3 regions of the Shewanella sp. SM29 genome follow, and region 3 is predicted to be linked to each of the others. Evidence: predicted binding sites of a transcription regulator. Region 3 holds the regulator's gene; each other region holds the start of a gene.
The links. Region 3 encodes MetJ, which represses methionine synthesis genes. Its sites were predicted from a motif close to TAGACGTCTAGACGTCTA; they were not measured.
Positions count from the first base shown of each region.

Region 1: the regulator MetJ is predicted to act here: its motif matches at 3,501-3,518, upstream of serA (phosphoglycerate dehydrogenase).
Region 2: the regulator MetJ is predicted to act here: its motif matches at 2,831-2,848, upstream of metH (methionine synthase).

Region 1 is NZ_JAKKRN010000029.1:13,133-19,521, reverse strand. It holds gene L5L77_RS17300 (curlin) at 1-98, shown strand, start outside; gene L5L77_RS17295 (curlin) at 113-1,618, shown strand; gene L5L77_RS17290 (helix-turn-helix transcriptional regulator) at 1,784-2,449, opposite strand; gene L5L77_RS17285 (DUF2238 domain-containing protein) at 2,844-3,452, opposite strand; gene serA (phosphoglycerate dehydrogenase) at 3,607-4,836, shown strand; gene ygfZ (tRNA-modifying protein YgfZ) at 4,991-5,953, shown strand; gene L5L77_RS17270 (two-component system response regulator) at 6,042-6,389, opposite strand, start outside.
Region 2 is NZ_JAKKRN010000028.1:33,131-39,519, forward strand. It holds gene metH (methionine synthase) at 1-2,707, opposite strand, end outside; gene L5L77_RS17125 (histidine phosphatase family protein) at 2,976-3,701, shown strand; cobalamin riboswitch at 3,923-4,116, shown strand; gene L5L77_RS17130 (ABC transporter ATP-binding protein) at 4,216-5,091, shown strand; gene L5L77_RS17135 (FecCD family ABC transporter permease) at 5,088-6,218, shown strand.
Region 3 is NZ_JAKKRN010000018.1:55,181-61,569, forward strand. It holds gene L5L77_RS13695 (bifunctional aspartate kinase/homoserine dehydrogenase II) at 1-2,264, opposite strand, end outside; gene metB (cystathionine gamma-synthase) at 2,276-3,439, opposite strand; gene metJ (met regulon transcriptional regulator MetJ) at 3,652-3,966, shown strand; gene L5L77_RS13710 (sulfite exporter TauE/SafE family protein) at 4,101-4,844, shown strand; gene gmtY (gamma-mobile-trio recombinase GmtY) at 5,032-6,389, shown strand, end outside.

The sequences.
Region 1 (6,389 bases), on a different contig from region 3:
GCAATGACAATCTCGTGCAACTGAACCAACTAGGAAGCGGCAACTTTTCGATTCAACAGATTGCGGACGGTGCTGCAATCTCAATAACTCAATATTAAACAGGGAGCGTCACATGAAATCACAAGCTAAAAAATCACTTATTGCTTTGGCCATTGCAACAGGTTTAAGCGGTCAAGCTTTTGCTGCCAGTACAGTGAGCGAAATTAGCGTAGTACAGTCAGGCCAAGCCCAAGACACTTTAGTCTCACAAACGGGTGGCCTTAACGCTGCTGCGGTTGTGCAAACAGGTACAGCTCAAACCGCAACTGTCATCCAAGACGGTGTGTGGCATGAAGCGGCTATTAATTCAACGGGTGATGATAACAAGGTCCAAATAACGCAACAAGTTGACTGGCATGTGGCAAGTGCAAATGTTGTAGGTGACAACAACAATGTAAATGTGTCGCAAAATGGTTTCTTTAACCAAAGCAGTAGCGATGTTACTGGCAACGATAACACGGTATTCGTTAACCAATTAGGCGAAGTCAACGAAAGCCAAGTTGAAATCACTGGCGCTGAAAACAGCGTGTTTGTTGAGCAAGAAGGCGACGCAAACTTTGCAGTTTTTCGCGTTGAAGGCAGCAACAACGACGGTAAAATCACACAAATCGGTGACAACAACCAAGCAGGTTTAATCGCTCTCGACTTAACCGCTAACGTGGGTAACAACAACGACGTTTCTGTTAATCAAGCGGGTAACAATAACTTTGGCGCAGCGAAAGGTATTGCAGGTAATGACAACACAGTAGACATGGTCCAAAAAGGTGATAACCATGTTGGCTTCGTTTACGCACTGGCCGGCAGCGATAACGATATTTCAATGGATCAAAAAGGTAACGGCAACACGGCTTATCTTGCGATGACTACGGGTGATGACAACAGTGTCGATATTACTCAAAATGGCAGCGGCAACACTATCGGTGATACTTTAGTGGCCGATATCCAAGGTGATGATAACGATATTACTATCACTCAAAAAGGCGATGTCAACGGTGCGGAGTTCCAAGTATGGGGCGATAGCAACGACGTTGACTTGAAACAAAAAGGCGATGCGAACTTCGCGACCTTTGGTGCATACGGTGCAGATAATGACTTCGATTTATCTTCTAAAGGCGATAACAACGAAATCATTGCCTTCGCTGATGGTGAAGATAACAGCATTGAAGTCAGCCAAGAAGGCGATGAGAACTTTGCTTATGTAGATGCCGTGGGTAGCGATAACGAAGTTGATGTTGAGCAAGATGGCGCTGAGAACGAAACATTGATTTCTGTTACTGGCAACAACAATGCCGATGTCAGCGCACTTCAAAGTGGCGATCTTAACGTTATTGACCTGATTATTGAAGGTGATGAAAACACCGCGCAAATTACTCAATCAGGTAAAGGTAACTGGGTAGGCGGCGATAGCGACACTTCATTTGCTTCAAATTCATTTGGCGTTAGCGGTGACAATAACAGCCTGTCAATCACTCAAACGGGTAATGACAACTTAGTGTTAGGTTCTCAAGCAGGCACTAACAACAGCATCAACGTGAACCAATCAGGCAATATGAACGTTGCCACTGTAGTGCAATACTAATCAATACTGTTAAACCACCACAGCTAAACTCTTTGGTGGTTTATAAAATGGGTGTTAAACAAAAAGCGGGAATGTTTAAATAAACATTCCCGCTTTTCTATGTTGATATGCCAGCAATCATTAACCACTCACAGCGAAAAGCTAACGACCAATATCTTTAACTGACTAACTGCACAGCTCAAAGTGAGTTTGATAGGTTTGCGCCCAACGTAAAAGCTCAACCCGATTACGAGACTGGGTCTTGCGGAAAATAGAAGAAATATGCGCCTTCACTGTATGTTCGCTGATACATAACCTATGAGCGATTTCTTTATTCCTCGCACCACTCGATACGAATTGAATGATAGTGCGTTCACGGGATGTCAGCATCTGCAGCATAGCCACAGTATCAGAGGGCATTTCATTATTACCTTCTAACTTTTGTACGACACGGCGGAACATTTTGCTTAGCAAAGTTCTATCGTACCAAAGTTCCTCTGCCACCATTTTACGTAAACCCGTTAACATCAGATCCATACGTTGATCGGCAAATAAAATACCTCGAATGCCGAGTAACATTGCAGATTCTTGGTCTAAGGAGTCTCGCTCAACTTGATACAGCGCCACAGGAAAATGTGACACTAATCGCGAAGCTAACAGAGGTATCCCTTTGTTATCTAATGCTGAACCTTTTTGGGTGATCAGATAAAAACTACGGCGACTCTTGTCTAAATCCAGTTCAGCCGCATGCTTTACTATTCGCGTTTTCAAACCTATGGATTCAGCGAGTAACGCTAAATGACATGGCGCGGCCATTTGGTGTAAAAAAACCAATTCATTAATTGTGCTCAATGACTCTCCTCCCTGAAAAGTATTCTCTATTGCAAAATGGTATGTTTGACTCGTCTTTTTAGTTAGATTTTTCAACATTCCATTAACCTAGTTAATTCTGACTAGTTAACGATTGAAAAACATCACCCAAATGTACTATTCCCTGTTTAATGCTAGTAGGTTCGACTAACTCACCACAATAAAATGGAATAACAGTCAAAAATACCGTTTTACTTGGCCAACGCCCAGCACCTAATACTTTCCAACTATGACGTTATCAATCCAAAGTTGCAACACAAAGAAAACACAATAACAACACTAAAGTATGACAACTCAATGTCATCACACTCACACCATATATTTCAGGGAAGAAAGTCTTACAACTCAAACAGAGAGCATCACCCACTTTTAGCCGCTAAATCCTCTGCTTGAGTCTCGCGATTTGTTTATCTTGAAAACGAGACAGTAAAGCTAACGCGACAATTGCGCCAATGAGGGCAAGAAACATGTCGGATTGGGTATCCCATACATAGCCTTGAGTCCCTAAAAAGGCTTCAGCCCCTTCGCCGGTTGCCACGGCAACCCACCATTCGATCAGTTCATAAAACGCCGAAAATGCGAGCACAAAACAAGTAGCAAGAAACGCGCACCAAGCCCCAGGTTTGACAGCTTGATTACGCAACATAATTTCACGGGCGAGCATGGCTGGGATAAAACCTTGCGCAAAATGACCCACTTTATCGTAATTATTACGTTCTGAACCCATCCAATCCGCAATCGTGTCGAATAACGGCACTTCAGCGTAAGTATAATGAGCACCTACAAACAACACACAGCAGTGTATTAAGACGAGAAAATACACTAGAGGTGTTAGTGGAAAACGTTTGCGAGTAAAGAATAAAATCGGTACAGCAATCAATGCAGGTAAGGCTTCGAGCCACCATGTGAAAGGATCTGCGGGTTTTATCGCCGACCACACCAAAACTGAGAGGTAAATACCGCACCATGCGATTTTGTTATTCAATGTTTCTTCCTCTTATGCGATATTGTTCTAAATTTAGAATATTAACTTTAGCCATCTAGCCCTCCACACTGAGCAAAAAAAGTGCTATTTTGGTGGGTGAAGGTTGTGAGCATATCATAAGAAACATTTCTATTAATTAGAGGGTACCCATATCATGGCGAAACATTCGCTGGACAAGGATAAGATCAAGATCCTGCTGTTGGAAGGCGTCCACCAATCTGCGGTCGATGTATTTGAACGTGCGGGATACACCAATATCGAATACCACAAAGCTTCCTTAAGCGATGAAGCCTTACTTGAGTCCATTAAAGATGCGCATTTTGTGGGACTTCGTTCGCGTACCCAATTAACTGCAGAGGTGCTGAAACGTGCCGAGAAGTTAATCGCGATAGGATGTTTCTGTATTGGAACCAACCAAGTTGACCTTGCCACCGCCGAATCCCTTGGTATCCCAGTATTTAACGCTCCCTTCTCAAACACTCGCAGTGTTGCAGAACTCGTGATTGGCGAAATCATTATGTTGATGCGGGGTATCCCTGAACGCAACGCTATCGCTCACCGTGGCGGCTGGATGAAAACCGCAGCGGGCAGCTATGAAGTGCGTGGTAAAACCTTAGGTGTAATTGGTTACGGCCATATTGGTACTCAACTTGGCATTCTGGCGGAAACCTTAGGTATGCGCGTCGTGTTCTTCGATATCGAAGACAAACTGCCACTAGGTAACGCACAACAAGTCCATTCGTTGGAACTCCTATTAGCACAAGCTGATGTAGTAAGCTTACATGTCCCTGAAACTCCACAAACAAAAGACATGATAGGCGCTGCCGAGTTTGCAGCAATGAAAAAGGGCAGCATCTTTATCAACGCATCACGCGGTACTGTAGTCGATATTGAAGCTTTAACCGTTGCGTTAAAAGAACGTCACCTCGCAGGTGCAGCAATCGATGTATTCCCCGTTGAACCACAATCGAATGACGATGAATTTATCAGTCCTCTACGCGGTTTAGACAATGTTCTACTCACGCCGCATGTGGGCGGTAGCACGGCCGAAGCCCAAGAAAACATTGGTATCGAAGTCGCGGGTAAGCTCGCTAAATACTCAGACAACGGCTCAACCGTTTCTGCGGTTAACTTCCCTGAAGTGTCATTACCAACGCATAAAGGCACCTCGCGCTTGCTGCATATTCACCAAAACCGTCCGGGCGTGTTGATCAAGATCAACCAAGCCTTCTCGGAAAAAGGCATCAACATCGCCGCCCAATATTTGCAGACCACCGCAGAAATTGGTTATGTCGTGATGGAAGTAGACACAACTCAAGCGGAAGAAGCCTTAGTTGAACTCAAAGCCATTGAAGGTACATTGCGTACTCGCGTGCTGTTTTAAACTTTAAACTCCACTCGCTTTAAGCCTATCGACTAAAGCACACATATTAAGGCGCACAGATCATTCACAGATATGTGCGCCTTATGCTTTTGAGCCAACTGGAATTCCGTTACAATCTAGCCTCTCACATCGTCTTCATTTTCAGGATCTCGCTATGACTATTTCAGTTTCTACGCCCCATTGGGATCTGGACGCTACCTTGCCTCCACTTATGCTTGCCAACTTATCTCATTTGGGCCTCATCAAAGTCGTTGGAGAACAAGGCCGCAGTTTTATCCATGGCCAAGTGACCACAGACATCAGCTCATTGGCCACAGATCAATGGCGCTGGGGCGCGCATTGCGATCCTAAAGGTAAAATGCTGGCCAGTTTCAGAACCTTTGCCATTCAAGATGCACTCTTTATGTTGATGCCAAAGGATGCCATCGAAGTCGATTTACCCCAGTTACAAAAATATGCCGTTTTTAGTAAAGCCACCCTAAGCAATGCATCCGCTGAGTGGACTCTGCTCGGGGTTGCCGGTGAACAGGCAAGCCAATTCGTGAACAAACATTTTGGTGACATTCAGCAAGAGCTCACACTCATTGAAAATGGTGCGATTTTAAAAGACGCTGAACGTTTTATTTTAGTATTAACACCAGATGCTGCGGCAGCTTTAGTTGCGCAATCGGAACTGAGTGTATTTGACGCCAGTGCATGGCAAGCGTTAGAGATTGCAGCAGGTTACCCCAACCTTGCCGCCAGCCATGCCAGCCAGTACGTACCGCAGATGTGTAATCTACAAGCGGTTAACGGTATCAGCTTCAACAAGGGCTGCTACATGGGACAAGAAACCATAGCGCGAATGAAATATCGCGGTGGTAATAAACGCGCCCTGTATATTTTGCACGGCCACACTAGTCTTCAAATCACCCTAGCATCAGGCCTTGAAATCGCGATGGAAGACAGTTTTCGCCGTGGCGGTCAAATCATTGAGTTTGTACAGCGCGGCAACCAAGTCTTGTTAACCGCCGTACTTCCTAATGACACGGCTAATGATACTCAGCTACGTTTTGCCGACGATGAACAATCACATTTAACGATCCAAGCCCTGCCCTACTCATTAGATGAAGCGTAATGCTTTGATTTAATATGATTAGTATAAAATATTGAAGCAGAATAAAGGCGCCAATGGCGCCTTTACCTTAGTCAATGCACTTCGAGCATCAATTTTCTAAATAAGTATCTCGAATGGCAATTGCTTCTGGCAGGATTTGCTTGAACTCCTCCACCAGCTTAGGATCGAAATGTTTTCCCGCTTGATTTTCAAATAACTCCATAGTTGCTTCAATCGTCCAAGCCTGCTTGTAAGGCCGTTGCGAAGTCAGCGCATCGAACACATCCGCAATCGCGGTGATACGCCCTTCAAGGGGGATTTCTTCGCCTACCAAGCCATTAGGGTAACCTGAACCATCCCACTTCTCATGGTGAGTTAAGGCGATACGACGGGCCATTTGCAATAACGGATCGCTATGTTCACCAATAATTTCTGCACCTATGGCGGCGTGCTGCTG
Region 2 (6,389 bases), on a different contig from region 3:
CGTATTCAGCATAGGTTTCGTCTATGGTCGCTTGGCGTGTCTCGTTGTTGATGAGCTTACTCACCATAGGCACGGCGCGGGACGCATCGGCGATATAAATGGCGCCATGGGGATAATGGGGCGCAATCTTTACCGCTGTGTGGATTTTAGAGCAAGTCGCGCCGCCGATAATCGCCGGAATGGTTAAGCCTTCGCGGTGGAAGGTTTTCACGTTATGCACCATCTCGTCCAGACTCGGCGTGATGAGGCCCGACATGCCGATGATATCGATATTGTGTTCTTTCACTGCATCGAGAATTCGCTCCACCGACACCATCACACCTAAATCGAATACCTCAAAACCGTTACAGGCGAGCACCACGCCGACGATATTTTTGCCGATATCGTGCACGTCACCTTTTACCGTCACCATCAAAATCTTGCCGTTAGATTGGCCTTCGACCTTTTCCAGCTCGATATAGGGGTTTAAGTAAGCCACGGCTTTTTTCATCACCCGCGCCGATTTCACCACCTGCGGCAGGAACATCTTGCCCGAGCCGAACAAGTCGCCGACCACGTTCATGCCGTCCATCAAGGCGCCTTCAATCACATCCAGCGGACGTTTTGCTTCTTGGCGAGCGGCTTCGGTATCTTCATCGATAAATTCGGTAATGCCTTTGACGAGCGCATGGGATAAGCGTTGGCTCACCGGCCAGCTGCGCCATTCTAAATCTTCTTTCTTACCGACCTGCGCGCCATCACCGCGGAATTTCTCTGCGATTTCAAGTAACTGCTCGGTATTGCTTGAGCCTTCAACTGGGCAGGGCAAGTTAAGCACCACGTTTTCGACCCGCACTTTAAGCTCAGGATCGATATCGTCGTAAATGGCTAACTGGCCCGCGTTGACAATCCCCATGTCCATGCCGACTTTGATGGCGTGGTACAGGAATACCGCGTGAATCGCTTCGCGCACTGGGTTGTTACCGCGGAACGAGAACGACACGTTCGACACACCGCCCGAAATCATCGCGTGGGGCAGGGTGGCTTTAATCGCTTTAATGGCATCAATAAAATCGACGGCATAGTTGTCGTGTTCATCGATACCCGTGGCGATGGCGAAAATATTCGGGTCGAAGATGATGTCTTCTGGCGGAAAGCCGACCTTGTCGACCAGCACCCGATAGGCGCGGGTACAGATTTCGATTTTACGCGCTTTAGTATCGGCCTGACCTTGCTCGTCGAATGCCATGATAATGGCCGCCGCGCCGTAGCGTTTCACCAGTGTTGCTTGCTCGATAAACTTGGCTTCGCCTTCTTTAAGGGAAATCGAGTTAACTATGCCCTTGCCTTGAATACATTTGAGGCCAGCTTCGATGACTTCCCACTTAGAGGAGTCGATCATAATAGGTACGCGGCTGATGTCGGGCTCAGAGGCAATCAAGTTTAAAAACTTGTGCATGATCTCGGCGCCATCGAGCATGCCTTCGTCCATGTTGATGTCGATGATTTGCGCGCCGCTTTCAACCTGCTCGCGGGCGACATCGAGCGCCTGCTCAAACTTGCCTTCTTTGATCAACTTTAAAAACTTGGCTGAACCTGTAACGTTGGTGCGCTCACCCACGTTAACGAACAGGGATTGGGCGTCGATAGTCAGTGGTTCCAAACCTGCCAAGCGGCAAGCGACTGGAATGTCCGGCAAAATACGTGGATCGTGACGGCTCACCGCTTCGCGGATCACGCGGATATGTTCAGGCGTACTACCACAACAACCACCGATAATATTGAGCATGCCTTCGCGCGCCCAATCTTCGATCACGTTCGCCATGTCCTCTGGGGTTTCATCGTAACCGCCAAACTCGTTCGGCAGGCCTGCATTCGGATGCGCCGACACATAACACTCACTGATGCGGGATAATTCTTCCACATAGGGGCGCAATTCTTTTGGCCCAAGTGCACAGTTAAGACCGATAGATAAGGGCTTGATATGGCGAAGGGAATTGTAAAAGGCTTCGGTCGTTTGGCCAGTCAGTGTGCGACCAGAGGCATCGGTAATGGTGCCCGAAATCATGATCGGCAATCTGTCTTTAGAATGCTGACCAAATAAGTCATCAAATACGGATTCAATCGCAAACAGCGCGGCTTTGGCGTTTAAGGTATCGAATATGGTCTCGACCATAATGATATCCGCGCCGCCCTCAATCAGCGCCTTAGTGGATTCTTTGTAAGCAGTCACTAACTCATCGAAGCTGACGTTGCGATAGCCTGGGTCGTTCACATCAGGGCTAATCGAACACGTACGGTTAGTGGGGCCTAACACACCGGCTACGTAGCGTGGAATGCCTGTGGCAGCAAAGGCTGCATCACAGGCTTCACGGGCGAGGCGCGCGCCGACTAAGTTAATTTCGGCGGACAGCGACTGCATGTCGTAGTCGGCCATGGCGATGGTGGTGGCGTTAAAGGTGTTGGTTTCAATGATGTCGGCACCGGCGTTTAAGTAGTCGGTGTGAATTTGTTTGATGATGTGAGGCTGTGACAAGACCAAAAGGTCGTTGTTACCTTTGACATCCGTATGCCAATCTTTAAAACGTTCGCCGCGATAGTCCTCTTCTTCCAGCTTGTAGCCTTGGATCATAGTGCCCATGGCACCGTCTAAGATCAGAATGCGCTCTGCAAGCTGTTTGCGTATGTCTGCCAATATCTGGCTGGCTTTAGTAGAGGGTATCGTCATAAATAGTTACCTTAAATACAGCTAAGTTAAGTCCAAAAATCGGCCATTGTTATGCTAAGTGCATTTTATTGTCGTCAGCCGACATTTTTTGAATACTTGTTCTTAAAATTTTTTTTGGACATTTAAACGTATAGACGTCCATAATACGCGACTTATGATTGTCAGGGCAAGATGAAAGTCAAAGGCATTAGGAGCGAGAATCGAGAATCAAGAATTTAGGCCCTTGGCTTGAGTTCCTAGTATCTAGCCCCTAACTAAAAAGGCATATATGAAACAAGTTCGATTGTTATTGTTGCGCCACGGTGAGTGTGAAGGCGGCGCTATTTTGCGGGGTCGTGTGGATATGCCTTTAAGCAAAAAGGGTTGGCAACAAATGTCGGCAGCAGTTGAGTCACAGGCCAGCGTGTGTAGCGCGATTTATAGCTCGACTTCACGCCGCTGCGCCGATTTTGCCCACGCTTTTGCCGCCGAGCTGCATTCGACGGCGGCACTGATATCTGAGTCAAGGCCATTGCAGGCGCAGTGTTTGTCGGGTTTACAGGAAATTGATTTTGGTGATTGGGACGGTTGTCGGCTCGATGACCTGTATCAACAAGAGGGCGAACACTTAGCGGCGTATTGGCAAAACCCTTGGCAAAATCCGCTGCCCAATGGTGAAACTATGGCAAGTTTTGAGTCGCGGGTGAATGGGACGATTGACCAGATACTCGCCGCCGAGTTTGAACGATTGACCCTTGACTCACATAAAATGGGTAATGAAAACAGTGCCATTAATGAAACCGCTGATAATATGCCTGCCACTCAAGTGTGGGTCGTGACCCACGGCGGGGTGATCCGTCACTTAATGGCGCGTGCCTTAGGAGTTGAACGGGCGGTAGGGTTTTATAGTCAACTCGATTTACCCGTGGCGGCCGTGGTGAGCATTAATGTGCTGCAAGATGAACAGGGTGCCTGCTATTGGCGTTTAGATTGGCCGAGTGGGCGCAGGTGTTGAGGCCTTATTTCACGACCTAGGCGCTATCATGTAGGCGTGATCGTTTGGCGAGAATAAGCTGATATGAAAATATTCTGATTTAAACAGCATTGCCTAATGGGATAGATGTAGGATAATGCTTTTCCCTGACGTTTGAACGAGATAGCGTATTACATGCGCAATGAGTGATAACGTCGCAGAAATAGGTGTTGGGAATAGACTCTCTTTGTTCGAATCGCTCCGTTGTTTTTATTCACAGTGGCGTTGTTAACAAAGAGCATATCAACCCAAACATAATAGGGAATCGGGGAGCTGCTCGTCAGTCAGCCCGAACTGTGCCCGCAACTGTGAGTAGTTTAAAGAAGCACCTAGATTCTAGAGCCTAGCTCCTTCTTTTCTACAAGTCAGGAGACCTGCCTATTTCTGTTATCGCTGCGTGCAGCCTTAGTTCTCGAGCGGGTGACTCGAGGGAGCAGATGACAATGTGCACAACCTTTTTTTATAAAGGTTTGGACTCGATAGGAGCGCCGCTTAGGTGAAACTTTCCGCAATCCAAACTAACAGCCCCGTGAATGACACTAACCCATCATCGAGCCCGTCAGTCGCGCTCAATGTGAGTCATTTGAGCTGGTGTATCGATGGCAAAACCATACTTTCCGGTATTAACTTTACGCTGCCAACGGGGCAGATGCTGGGGCTGATTGGCCCTAACGGTGCGGGCAAGTCCAGTTTGCTGCGCTGTTTGTATCGGTTTGTTCGCCCGACTCAGGGCAAAATTACCCTTTTCGATCAAGATATTGAGCGCTTGTCGCCCAAGGCGTTTGCCTGTCGCGTCGCCGTAGTGCAGCAGGATACACCGCACTATTTTGACCTCACCACAGAGCAATTGGTCAGCATGGGCTTAACGCCGCATAAGGGTATGTTCGATACCAATTCGAGCTGTGATACTGAGCGTATTGCTAAGGCTTTAGAGAAAGTAGGCTTGAGCCATAAGATGCACCAACAATATGAGCACTTATCTGGCGGTGAAAAGCAACGCGCCTTGATTGCCCGTGCCATAGTGCAGCAGCCGCAGCTTTTAATCCTCGATGAGCCAACGAACCACCTCGATGTGCGCTATCAAATTCAAATCCTCGAATTGGTGCGTAGTCTTGGGATTAGCGTGATTGCCTCAATTCATGATCTTAATTTAGCCAGTGCCCTGTGCGATAGTTTGTTGTTGATCCATAACGGGGAAGTCAGCGCTATGGGGACGCCAACCGAAGTATTAACCGAGGCGCGAATTAGCGATGTGTTTGGCGTGTGTGCTCAGGTATCGCCCCATCCACAACATAAAAAGCCCTTAATCAGCTATTTTTATGGTTACCACCATGTAGATCATGGCCTGAACGAGCGAGGCGAGGGTGGATGACTCAGGGGAGTAAACAATATTTCATCTCATATTTGGGGCGTATCGTGACACCGTTGACGAGACAACAACTGATGCTGCTCGTATTAGGTATCATCACTTTGATAACGCCTATTGCCGCGACGAGTTTTGGTGCGGCGAACATCAGTTTTACTGATGTTATTCAAGTGTTTATCAATAAGGCGACGAACCTCACTCAAGCCAATGGCATGACTGAGCGCATTGTGATGGAGCTCAGGCTACCGCGCATTTTACTGGCTTTTGTGGCGGGTGCGGGTTTGTCACTGGCGGGCAGTGTGTTGCAAACCGTGACTCGCAATCCGCTCGCCGATCCCTATTTGTTTGGCATTAGCTCTGGCGCGTCCTTTGGTGCTGTGGTGATGTTGACCTTATTCACTGGCTCTGGATTTTTTGATAATGCGGGCATGGCGGCACATTCTGGGCTTTTTAGCGGTTCGGGCGCCTTGTCTGGTTTGCTTTGGTTTAGCTTGCCCTTGGGCGCTTTTATTGGCGCCAGTTTGTCGGTACTGATAGTGCTTGCTTTGTCTGGGCTTGGGCTCAATAGCCAAGTGGAGCGCATGTTGCTCTCTGGTGTGGCGACCTCCTTTATGTTCGGCGCATTAACGAGTCTGCTGCTGTATTTCGCCAGTCCGCAGGCGACAGCCTCTGTGCTGTTTTGGAGTTTAGGCAGTTTCGCTAAGGCCAGTTGGTCCTTGTTAGTACTGCCGACACTGGTGATTGGTGCGAGTTTATTCATTATTTTAGGCATGAAACGGCAGATCATGGCGTTGCAGGCGGGGGATGAAACGGCGCATACCTTAGGGGTGAATGTGCCTAAGCTGCGGCTCAATATGTTGCTGCTCTGCTCCTTGATTACCGCTATTTTGGTGGCTACATGCGGCGGTATCGGTTTTGTCGGGTTAATGATCCCCCACACAGTACGCATGCTGTTTCCCGGTCGTCAGCCGATTTTATTAACGGCGCTGGTGGGCGGATTATTTATGGTGTGGATTGATGTATTAGCGCGCTGTTTATTGGGTAATCAAGAGTTGCCCGTGGGCATTATCACGGCCGCCATAGGTAGCATGTTCTTTTTGCTGATTTTACGTAAGCGTAGAGTCATGCCGTAAATACAAGGTCATGCCGTAGTCACCTAGTCAGGACGTAAACCCAGAGTTAAGTCGTCATCTTTGAGTCATGCCGTAAGTGCAGACTGACGGGATAATCAGTATTTCTGTTGATATCCCACCCGCGATTGGAAATGCACAATTGGACATGTTCGTCATAGACGCGGGATGCGT
Region 3 (6,389 bases):
AACACATTATCACCAGGGGTTAAGTTGGCGTAAGGGTGATGAGTATCAATCCACTGCAAACCCACCTCGGCCTTGAGCTCTGGGCCGCTGTTGTCTAAGGATGCCACATATCTGAGCACCTTATTTTGCTCCGCCGCCGCACCATACTGTTGCAGCAGATCGGCATCTAACTCGGCAATGCGGGTGAGAAATTGATCTAAGGGAATATCCGCCAAAGCGGCTGGTACGAGTGAGCGCAGCTCAATATCTTCAAGCTCGATTTCAAGGCCAATCTCACGGGCTAAGATAAGCAGTTTACGCTGCATATCACGGCCGGAGAGATCGTCGCGGGGATCGGGTTCAGTAATACCTAAGCCTCTGGCTTCAATCACTAATTCTGAAAATGGCTTACTAGTATCGTATTTCTCAAACAACCAACACAAGGTGCCGGAGAAAATCCCGCCCACCGCTTCAACGCTATCACCGCTGTTACGCAGATCATTTAGCGCATGTTGGATAGGTAAACCAGCGCCACAGCTGGCGTTATAGCGCCAAAACAAACGACGATTACCCAGTTGCTGCTTTAACTCTCGATAGAAAGGCAGTGGACCCGAGCCCGCAAGTTTATTCGCGCTCACCACATGGATGCCACGCTCGAACAGTTCTGGATATTGCAGCGTCAAACTGGCGCTGGCACTGATATCTAAGGCCACCAGCTCATCGCAGTTAACTTGCTCTAATTGCTCGAATAAATGTTCATACTGCCAAGGCGTGGCTTCAGTATTAAACTCTGTTTGCCACGCGGCAAGATTAATCCCAGTGGATTTAATCAAGGCTTTACTCGAACTGACCAAACCGACTAACTCAACACTGGCTTCGAGTTCATGGTCCAATGATGGTGAAACCGACTTAAACAGATCGATCCAAGCCTCACCGATATTACCCACACCGAGCAGCAGGACACCAATGCGTTTACGCGGGCCAGCGCAGCGGCGGTGAACTTTTTGGGTTAACAGATTCACCTGTGACTGGGGCACTAACGTCACTAAACTTAAATCGCCACTGAACAAAGGTTTAGCATCACGGCTCAGTAAACGGGCGAAGCTGCGGCGATAATGTTCGGCGTCGGCACTCACTAATGCGACTAAACCAAAATCTGTGTTGATCTGCTGATCACTGATCCCTAATGCTTCTGCCTCGGCATCGAGTAATCTTTGAACTTGTTTTTGATTCTCAGCGGTATAGGCAAGTTCAACCCTTTGATGGGCAGAGGTCCAATGGGCCAATGGCGTTAAACCCGCGGCGATCAATAAATCTAATAAACGGGTTAACTCACCCGTGAGTTTAAAGCCGAACAGGACAACAGCATTGAGATTAGTCACCACAGGCGCGCTCGCCGACGAACTGTGGGGCGCGATTAAGGTAAAGTCGGTGTGGGACGCATAACTTGAACGCACCGCTAAGCTCACTTCGGTATTGAATAACGGCTGCAAAGTGCGCGAATGCAATACTGGCGAGCCTAAACGCGCTAGGCGATCGGCTTCGGCAAGTGACATGCTTTTCAGTAACTTGGCATCGTTGATTTTATTAGGATCGGCGTTGAACACCCCTTCCACATCGGTCCAAATGGTCACGCGCTCGATATCAGCGAGACTCGCAATCAGGCTGGCGCTAAAATCTGAACCATTACGACCAAGTAACAAGGTATCGCCACGCTCGTTAGCGCAGATAAAGCCGGTGATCACCAGCCGTTCATTTGGGTGGGCGGCTAATAGGGCTTGTACTTTAGCGCGGGATTCTTGTACCCGAATTTGCGGCACAGCGGCTTCATCGGCCACTAAAATTGAACAGGCATCCACATGGCTTGCCGCCACGCCCGATTCACGCAGCAGCGCCGCCATCAGGCGTGCCGACCAACGTTCGCCAAAGCTTACCACATGGTTAATTTGGTAATCGTTGCGGGTATCTAAGGACAATAAGCTGATGAGCTGCGCTTTATCAGTGGCCAAACGCTCACGCAGATCTCGGGCTTGTTCATTCGACAACAACTGCTCAATCAACCCCTGTTGGTAACTGATCAGCACTTGTAACTCTTCTTGCCATAGCTGACCCGCATCACGCAGCGCTAATAATTTATACAGGAAATTCGTGCTTTTACCCGCCGCAGAGACCACCACGAGATCATCACTATGACCGTGGGTTAACAGGATATGGGCGACTCGGCGATAACAATCGGCATCCGCTAAACTGGAGCCACCAAATTTATGTAAGTGACAACGTGCCATCTATTATTCCTCTACTGACAAGCCGCAACGGCGGCTAATCCTGCTTGAATATCTGCAACTAAATCGGCGGCATCTTCAATACCCACCGATAGACGCAATAGGGTGTCCTTAATACCAGCCTCGAAGCGCGCTTGCGGCTCCATGGCTCTGTGGGTCATAGTGGCGGGCACTGCCACTAAACTTTCGACGCCACCTAAACTTTCCGCCACGCTAAATAAGCTGAGTGCACCTAAAAAGGCCACCACTTCGGCCTCGCCGCCTTTGAGCTCAAAGCTCAGCATAGCGCCAAAGCCCTGTTGTTGCTTGGCCGCAATGGCGTGACCTGGATGATCCGCAAGACCGGGGTAATAGACTTTGCTCACCACAGGGCTTTGCGTTAATACCTCAATAATACGCTGGGCATTGGCTTGATGCTCGCGAATACGCACAGCTAAGGTACGTAGGCCGCGCAGGGTCAGATAACTGTCAAAGGCTGACCCCGTTAAGCCTAGAGTGTTCGACCACCAATGTAAGCTTTCGCCGATTTGCGCGTCTTTGGCGACCACAGCGCCGCCGACTACATCGCTGTGACCATTGATATATTTAGTGGTGGAGTGGATAACGATATCCGCGCCTAACAATAGGGGTTGTTGCAATATTGGCGATAAAAAAGTGTTATCGACCACCACCAGCGCGCTGACCTCATGGCTCGCCTTAGCAATGGCTTCGATATCTACCACACGCAATAACGGGTTCGATGGGGTTTCGAGCCACACCATCTTAGGATTCTGCGCAATGGCGGCGGCTAACGCTTGGCTGTCGGTTTGGTCGACCACAATGAGCTTAAACTGGCCTTTCTTCGCCAAGTTGGTAAATAAACGGTAGGAACCACCATAGCAATCATGGGGCACAACTAATAGGTCATCGGGGCCGAGCAAAGTAGTCACTAAGGTGATGGCCGCCATGCCAGTGCACGTCACTATGCCAGTGGCGCCCTTTTCTAATTGCGCTAATGCTTCGCCTAAAATGCAGCGCGTTGGGTTGCCTGAACGACTGTAATCGAATTCGCGGGGATTTTTATGACCATCAAAGGCGTAATTAGTCGACAAATAAATCGGTGGCACAACTGCACCATATTGAGTATCGCTTTCGATACCCTGACGCACTGCCAGTGTGGCTAATTGACGCTCTGCCATGGGTGGACTCCTAAATTCGATAGACTGATAGAGATGTCTGGACGTCTAAATGTACCTAAGCCCAACGCCATCGTCAATAGGCGTGAAGACGTTTAGACGTCTGAACATAAAGAAATCTGTTTGCAATCACAAAGAAATAGTAGCAATAATTTGACTGTTCTTTGTAAGGGTTTAAAATCTGCCCCGAATTTAGCGTTATAACAGGTGAGTCAATGACTGAATGGAATGGGGAATACATCAGCCCCTATGCTGAACATGGCAAGAAGAATGAACAAGTAAAAAAAATTACTGTGTCTATTCCGCTCAAAGTGCTTAAGGTCCTCACGGACGAACGTACTCGTCGTCAGGTCAATAATTTGCGTCACGCCACCAACAGCGAGCTGTTGTGTGAGGCATTTTTGCACGCCTACACTGGCCAGCCATTGCCCAACGATGAAGATCTGTCAAAAGACAACCCAGACAGCATTCCCGCCGAAGCCAAGTTGTTGATGGATCAAATGGGAATCGAGTGGGAAGACATGGAATAGCGACTCGTCGCTTTCAAAGTCATATCACAGTGCTCATCAATAGGGATCGTTAACGATCCCTTTTTGTTTATCCCCAAGCGACTTCAAACTTTAAATTTCACCATCTTGAGTTGGTTTGGGATATAGGAAATCCTATGTTTTCTATGATAGATCCACAGACACTCGCCTTAGCCTCGCTGGTCGTGTTTCTGGGCGCATTAACCCAAAGTCTTATTGGGTTTGGGCTTGCGGTTGTCGCCAGTCCTTTGCTGTATATCGTCGATCCACAACTTGTACCTGCGCCTGTTATTGCTATGGGTTTCTCCATCGCCCTGCTGACCTTAGTGCGTGAACGCGGTCACTTAGAATTCAATGGCTTGCAATATGCGCTCCTAGGTCGCGTGCCCGGCGGTTTTATCGGCGCGAGTCTGTTGCTGTTTGCGCCTCAACCCATACTCGGTTTATCCATCGCCGCCATTGTAACTGTCGCAGTGATCCTCAGCCTGTATAAATTCAGCCTGCCAGTGAATAAGAAAACCCTCTTCGGTGCGGGCGTGGTTTCAGGGATCTTCGGCAATATCGCCGCGATTGGTGGCCCACCGATGGCGATTTTGTTGGCAGGCAAAGATGCCTCGCAGTTTCGTGCTGCCCTGTCGGCCTTCTTCATTTTTAGCTCCATGATTGCATTGGTCATTTTAGCGATCACTGGCTTATTAGAATTAAAACATCTGTGGCTGTCGTTGATGCTGCTCCCCTCAGTGATTTTAGGTTACTTAGTCGCAGGACGATTAGTGGGCCGTGTCGATAAAGAGAAGACAAAGATGGCGACGTTAGTCCTGTGCAGTATCAGCGCCTTAGTGCTAACGGTGAAGTCGGTTATCGAGTTATTACCCCAATAAGCGTCCTGCTTGTACTGGCAAACCTTCTCACGATTCAAACAATAAAAAAGCACTGACATTGCTTATATATAGTACCTTGAACTATGTATATTGTGTATTAAGGCAGAGAAATCTGCCTTTTTATTTCACAATAAAAGCTTTAGCGCTATAGTGTATTGTATGTTTAATGTGTATAAAGGAATGAACCTTGTCATCGGTTAAAGTCAAAGCAACTATCGTAGAAGATAATACTGGCATTAAAAGTCAGCTCCCCATCTTGATCACCGAACAAGGTGAAGTTGGTTCAGTTACCGATTACTTGCTAAAGATGGAAGCTGATGGTGCTAGTAATGCTTTAATGAATGGTTTTATTCAAGCCACTTCTTTGCTCTTGGATTACATGGAAGCCAACAAAGGATTATTTGAAGATCCTAAAATGCTATTCCAAACCTTTGCTAAGCGTCTTTACACAGGCACCATCGGTGAAGATGGTTTAGATCCCTCTGGCTTGTACTGGGTGCCAAGCTCAACTGATAACGTCAATAAACATATTCATCGATTAACGGCATTTACTGATTGGCTGGCTAACAAGCATGGCGCAGAGCCAATGAACCCTTTGCGAGATGCCACACCTCATGAGCAACGCCTTAATTACGCTGCTTGGTATCGAAAAAACCAAAATGACTTCCTTGGACATATTGAAGATAAAACTGTTAACAAAACCATCCGTAAAGCTCGCACAATGAAAGGACGTACTCCATTGACGAAAGCCGAAGACGATGCTTTAGCATTCCCAGATAAGCATTGGGAATCATTCTATAAAGATGGTATTGGCGGAGCAAAAGATCCGCGAGTTGCGCTGAGAGATAAGCTTATGCTGCTCTTGATGCACGGTGGCGGTTTGCGTGAAAGTGAAGCTATTATGCTGTGGGTGACTGATGTACTTGAAGATCCGTATGACCCTGAAAAAGCGATAGTTCGAATTTACAACGAAGTCGATGGTAAAGCACCCGAAAGTTGGCGTAGTCGCTCAGGCACAAAAACCAGAGAAGCCTATTTACAAGAAAAATACGCTCGTATACCACGCAAACGAATGAAAGGCACGGCATACGTTGGCTGGAAAACAAGAGTTGTAGACCATCGAGATAACTACATACAAGTTCAGTGGTTTCCAACGGATTATGGCAAGGTTTTTATGTCACTGTGGAAGAGTTACCAAAAATATCGAGCCAGTATTGACTGCCATCACCCCTATGCGTTCATTTCATTCCATCACAGCGCCCTTGGAAACCCATACACTTTGAATGCGTTTCACCAAAGCTATGCGGCGGGATTAAGGCGCATTGGCTTAGAGCCAAACAAATCGGAAGGGTTAGACCCGCACGGTCATCGTCATAGCTATGGCAGACGCTTAGAGCGTTCAGGACTTAACCCGTTGGTGATACGACGATGTATGCACCATAAATCACTGGAGTCTCAAGTTCCCTACACAGGTAAAGGGCAGCAGGAAATCTCCGATGAACTCAACAAGGCCACGCTACAACTGGCAAATCCTGAGTCCAAAGT